One region of the Paenilisteria weihenstephanensis genome, then DNA from elsewhere that is predicted to be linked to it. Evidence: riboswitches for the same ligand, from Rfam matches in the RefSeq annotation. Region 1 holds a riboswitch; the other holds the start of a gene.
The links. A riboswitch is a leader RNA that binds a small molecule or an ion and turns the genes downstream of it on or off. The one in region 1 is predicted to bind S-adenosylmethionine.

Region 2: it holds a riboswitch for S-adenosylmethionine, as region 1 does, so the genes downstream of both, UE46_RS03820 (O-acetylhomoserine aminocarboxypropyltransferase/cysteine synthase family protein) here and UE46_RS06280 (methionine ABC transporter ATP-binding protein) in region 1, are expected to answer to the same signal.

The regions. Positions count from the first base shown of each region.
Region 1 is NZ_CP011102.1:1,291,587-1,294,769, reverse strand. It holds gene UE46_RS06290 (MetQ/NlpA family ABC transporter substrate-binding protein) at 1-294, opposite strand, end outside; gene UE46_RS06285 (methionine ABC transporter permease) at 344-994, opposite strand; gene UE46_RS06280 (methionine ABC transporter ATP-binding protein) at 995-2,011, opposite strand; SAM riboswitch class I at 2,146-2,256, opposite strand; gene UE46_RS06275 (DUF3006 domain-containing protein) at 2,334-2,564, opposite strand; gene UE46_RS06270 (MBL fold metallo-hydrolase) at 2,575-3,183, opposite strand, start outside.
Region 2 is NZ_CP011102.1:793,364-796,546, forward strand. It holds gene metX (homoserine O-acetyltransferase MetX) at 1-631, opposite strand, end outside; gene UE46_RS03820 (O-acetylhomoserine aminocarboxypropyltransferase/cysteine synthase family protein) at 662-1,939, opposite strand; SAM riboswitch class I at 2,060-2,160, opposite strand; gene UE46_RS03825 (HdeD family acid-resistance protein) at 2,473-3,000, shown strand.

The DNA of each region.
Region 1 (3,183 bases):
TTTATTTTCTTTAATAAATGAATCGAAATAAGCGATGGTTTGGAAGGCATTGGCATCTAGGTCTCCATCCTCTAACGCGCGGTTTGGAAGGACGTAATCGCTGAATTCTTTTAATTCAATGTTGATGCCATCTTTTTTAGCGATTTTCTTGATTTCAGGCCATGTACGATCGCCGGCACTAACGCCGATCACGACGCTCTTCTCGTCCCCGTTTGCTTTGTCGTCTGTACCTCCACAACCTACTGCTACTACTGCTAATAATACTAATGTCAACGCTAAAATAATTTTTTTCATTTAAAAAACTCCCTTTGTTTTATTTGCTAGATTTGGAAAATGGACCGATCTAGCGGCGGCGAATTCGGCGGGAAATGAAGTTCCCAAGTGATTGAACGCTTTGGACGATAACGACCAGGATGATAACCGTGACCAGCATGGTAATATTATCATAGCGCTGATACCCGTAAGTAATCGCTAAGTTTCCGATACCTCCAGCACCAACAACGCCAGCCATCGCTGTTGCTCCAACGAGTCCGATTGTTGCAGTGGTCAATGTGAGGATTAATGAGCTAAGTCCTTCGGGTAACATGAAGCGCCAGATGATTTGCCATGCGTTAGCGCCCATCGCTTGTGCAGCTTCGATAATACCTTGATCGACCTCTAAAAGTGAGTTTTCAACAAGTCGAGCAATGTATGGACCGGCATAGAAAACGAGTGGCACGATCGCTGCTTTCACGCCGATACTTGAGTCGACGATGAAGCGGGTAACTGGAATCAAGGCGACCAACAAGATAATAAATGGCACGGATCGCAAAATATTAATGATCGGATTTAAAATATTGAAGATCACGGTATTTTGTAAGATGTGACCTTTTCTTGTGACAACGAGCAGGACACCAAGTGGAATACCGATCAAGCAGGCGAATAATAGCGACCACGTAACCATGTATAGCGTTTCAATAAATGCGGTTGTTAATTGTTCTGATGTGACTTCCATTTAGACACCCACCTCCTCTAATTTCACATTTTGCGTTGCGGCATAGGTAAATGCTTTGGCGATTTCTTCTTTTTCACCAGTTACTTCGACGATCATGTAGCCAAAAGCAATATCTTGAATCTCGGAAATATTACCGCTTAAGACGCTGACGTTCACATCAAATTGTTTGGCGATGTTCGAAAGTAATGGGTTACCAGATGATTCACCGACAAATGTGAATTTCCAAACGGTGGCATCGTGATTTTGAATAAGTTTAAGCGCGCTTGCCGGGATGTCGTCATTAATCACTGTTTTAACAAAATTCTTAGCGGTCTGACTCTGCGGATTTGAGAAAATATCGAATACTTTACCTTCTTCGATAACTTTCCCGCCTTCCATCACGGCCACTCGATTACAAATTTCGCGAATGACTGACATTTCGTGGGTAATAAGTAAGATCGTGATGTTGTATTCTTGATTGATTTTTTTGAGTAGTTCTAAAATAGCACCTGTTGTTTCTGGGTCAAGCGCGCTTGTTGCCTCATCGCATAGCAGAACTTCTGGGTTTGTAGCGAGCGCGCGGGCAATGCCGATACGTTGCTTCTGTCCACCTGAAAGCTGATCTGGAAAGTTCTTCGCTTTATCTGCCAATCCAACAAACTCAAGCAATTCCATCACTCTTTTTTCGCGTTCTTTGCGATTTGTATGTATCAATGCAAGTGGAATCGCGATGTTTTCGAATACCGTTTTGGAATTTAACAGGTTGAAATGTTGAAAAATCATCCCTATTTTCTTCCGTTCTGCGCGAAGCTCTTTTGGCTTTAAAGTTGTCAAGTTCGTTCCTGCCACGGAAACCGAACCTGTCGTTGGTCGTTCTAAGAGGTTCACCGTGCGAATCAGCGTACTTTTACCAGCGCCACTAAATCCTACAACGCCAAATATATCTCCTTTTTCAATGGTTAAGCTAACACCAGCAAGTGCCGTAATTTCTTTGCCACCACTTTTGAATGTTTTTGTTACGTCTGTAAATTCAATCATCTTCTCAACTCCCTTAGTTACCATAACTTGACCCACAAAAAAATCTCCCCTTAAGTTAATAAGAGGAGATTTCTAATCCAAACATCTATGTACCGAATAAGTATACAGTCATATTAATGCAGTCTTGTCGTCTCACCTTATCTACCAAGTACATAACATACTTGTTGGAATTGGCACAGTATCATAAATATGATCTGTTGCCGAGGTATCATAGGGCCAAATCCCTCCACCTCTCTGGATAAAATGCGTAAGTCGTTATTTATTTTTTTTAACTATATCGTGTATTTCGGATACTGTCAATCCTTTTTTAAAAGTTCTTCGTTTATGATTGGCTACGACGGCGCAACTGCTCTAGCTTTGCTTGGATTCTTGCTTTATTTTCAGCGGTTGTTTGTTTGTCTAACGTGATGGTCGTTCCTTCGATTAAGACGGAATCACCTTCATGAATATGGATGGGCAATTGCTTTTGTGGCAGGAGCCATTCCTTATGATCTGGCTCTAGTAGAAAAACTGCTTTTCCGTCTTCTACGCGGTCTAAAATTGCTTTTTTCATTCTGGTTCACCTACTTTACGGTGGCAATTCCTTGTTCTTTAATTTGCCGAACAATACCATCGCCAATACCGTTTATTTTTTTCAACTCTTCAATCGTTTTGTACGGTCTTTCAGCAATAATTTTATCTGCTAAAACAGGGCCAATACTTGCGAGATACTGCAATTCTTCCGCGCTTGCTGTATTAATATTAATCGTATCTGGTTGTGGAACGGCATTGCCTGGCTCCTCGCTCGTTTGCTTTCCTTCGCTGTTCCCTGCTTTCGGTGTACCCGATTTATCCGTCTCTACATGGAGTTGCTTGCCGTCTGTCTCAATCGTCACAGTTCCTTCTACATCCGTTCCATACGTCGTGATATCGCGGTCTTTCAACCACTGAATGACTTCACGATGAGGGTGTCCATAGGAATTCCCCAATTCGGCCGAATAAACTGCGACTTCTGGTTTGACCGCATCTAAAAAATACGGCTGATTCGATGTAGACGAGCCGTGGTGCCCTAAATCCAAAATCTGCGCGTTTAAGTTTAAGCCACTATCAACCATCTCACGTTCGCGCATTTTCTCAGCGTCACCCGTGAAAATTGCTGCGATATCTTTGTACGTTAGACGAATCGCGATCGA
Region 2 (3,183 bases), 500 kb from region 1:
TCGCAAGCCCACCCTCAGGCTGCCCAATATAATCCCCACCATTAAAATCAGGATCATTCAAAATCGCCATCCGCATAATCAGGTTATACCCAATCGCCTCAGGACTCGCCGCAAGAGGAGACGCTAAATTTATCACGCTCCCCGTTATTTCCGGGTAATCAATCGCCCATTGCGTCGCCTGCATGCCACCCATCGAACCGCCAATCACTGAAACCACATGCTTAACACCGAGCGCATCCAGCAACGCCTTTTGCACCTTAATAATATCCTTAATCGTAAACCCAGGAAAATGCAACCGATATTCTGCCCCCGTCCGCGGATCTACCGAAGAAGGCCCAGTTGTTCCACTACAACCACCAAAAACATTCGTACAAACAATGAAATAATCAGCCGGATCAATCGTTTTTCCCGCTCCAATAAAATCATCCCACCAACCAGCGACATCCTCGTCAAAATGCTTCGCCGCGTGCGCCGTCCCAGTCAATGCGTGCTCCAACAAAATACAGTTATCCTTCGCCAAAGAAAGCTCGCCATACGTCTCAAAACCAACCTCAATCGGGCCAATCGTTTCCCCATTTTCCAACACAAAAGGCGTGTCATTAAAAAGTTCTATCTGTCTAAGTGTTCCCATCCCACATCACCTTTTCTTCATCTGATAGTTTTAAATTTTGTCCAAAGCTTGCGCCAAATCCATGATAATATCCTCGCTATTCTCAATCCCAATCGAAACGCGAATTGTCTCGGGTTTCACACCAGCTTCCTTTTGTTCCGCAGCGTTCAACTGCTGATGTGTCGTTGAAGCGGGGTGGATAATGAGCGATTTCGCATCACCGACATTTGCCAAATGCGAAAATAGTTCCACAGACTCGATGACTTTTTTGCCAGCCTCGTAGCCATCCTTCACGCCAAACGAGAAAATAGCGCTAGGTCCCTTTGGAAAATAAATTTGCGCCAAATCATAATATTTATTCGATGCGAGACCAGGATAGTTTACCCAAGCTATTTTTTCATGTGATTCCAAGTATTCCGCCACTTTTTGAGCGTTAGCCACATGTTTATCGAGACGTAGCGACAATGTCTCCAAACCGAGAATTAGCAAGAACGAGTTGAAAGGGGAGATCGCAGCACCTGTATCACGAAGCAGCGTCACGCGTAATTTTGTAATATAAGCCGCAGCACCGACATCATTCGCATAAGAAAGGCCATGATAGCTCGGATCAGGATCAACCAATTTTGGGAACTTGCCATTTTTCCAGTCAAAAGTACCAGCGTCAATCACGGCACCACCTATTGCTACGCCGTGTCCACCGATAAATTTCGTAGCCGAGTAAACGACAATATCAGCGCCAAAATCAAACGGACGATTCAAGTAAGCCGTCGCGAATGTATTATCCACAATCAGCGGGATACCATGTTCGTGCGCCACATCTGCCACCTTGCGAATATCGATAAGATTAATATCAGGATTCCCAATTGACTCAATGAAAATCGCTTTCGTGCGTTCCGTAACAGCCGCAGCGAAGTTCTCCGCATCATCTGGGTCAACAAACGTCACATCGATCCCAAAATCCTTCAGCGTATGGGAGAATAGCGTGTAAGTCCCACCATAAAGCGTGCTCGCCGAAACAATATGATCGCCACTACTCGCAATATTCAAAATCGCATATGTAATCGCAGCCATCCCAGAAGCCGTCGCAACAGCCCCAACGCCGCCTTCCAAAAGCGCCAATCGTTCCTCAAAAACCGCCGTCGTAGGATTCGTAATACGCGTATAAATATTCCCAGCTTCTTGCAAACCAAACAGCGCCGCCGCGTGATCCGTATCATTAAACGTGTAAGAAGTAGTCTGGTAAATTGGCACAGCACGAGCGTTTGTCGCGGAATCTGGCGTATGCCCTCCATGTACTTGTATAGTTTCAAAACGATAATCTTTTCCCATCATTCCTCTACCCCTCTCAAAAACGTCAACTTATCAAGAAAAAACAAAAACCCCTCCATAGCACGCAGATGATAAGCGTTACTTAGGAAAGGTTGAACGAACAACGATTTCGTAGTCAGTAACTTATCTTTGCAAAAAAATTGCTGGAATTAGCACCGTGATCAAAATATCCGGTTGCTAAGGTTTCGCAGGGCCAGTCCCTCCACCTTTCTTGATAAGAAGCGTATTAAATTGGTTCTATCATACAATTATTTAGATACCTTTGTCAAGAGAAGTAGACAGATTTTTCAAAAGAATAAAGCTTAATTTAAAATATGTATTTTTTGAGTACATTGTAACTAAATTTCATCCGATAAAACACTAAACAAGCATTAAATAACGCTTACATATACAAGTTGTTTGCCTAAATGTGACTAAAGGCGAAATTCATAAAATAATATACGAAAATAAAAGTGTTTCAATCAAGAAATAAAGGGTAAAATAGCTGATAGAGCCTAAAAATTCTAATCATAAAAAAGGAAGTGTTACATATCATGAAAACATTCGCACGTATATTGGTGTTAATCGCCGGTATCGCAATGATATGTTTAGGAATCTGGTTTGTTTTCCACCCAGGTATTTCTTTACTATCATTCACTCTATTCATCGGAATCCTAATGTTAATCGTTGGGGTATTCCAAATCATTCAATATTTCTCCCATCGCAGTGGCCAAAAAGTTTCTGGTTGGATCCTAGCAGAAGGAATCTTGTCTGTATTACTAGGAATCTTGCTACTAGCTGACCAATTGGAAGGAACAGTAACATTAGTACTTGTCTTCGGTATGTGGGTTCTTTTTGCAGGAATCATGCGTACAATCGGAGCCTTCGCTGCTAAAAATGAAAACGTTCAAGGTTGGGGCTGGATTTTAACATTAGGTATTCTAGGAATTGTTCTTGGTTTTATCTCTTTATTCAATCCAATCGTTGGCGCAATCGGTATCGTGATTATCGTTGGTACATTCTTCATCGTCCAAGGTATCAACTGTATCGCAACGTTCTTCTTTGTTGGCAAATTGAAATAATAGAATGAACTTGAAAAGGACAAGTAATCCAGTAATCTGGGATGCTTGTCCTTTTTGGTGCGCCCAGCATGCGCAAATACTAGGTGGTGAAAGTCCACTACAGGCTTGGCGGTAGGAACTGTTAGCTCAAGGCAAGGGTGTCCATCGTGAGGTGGAATCTTAAGGAAACTAGTGAGAAAATAT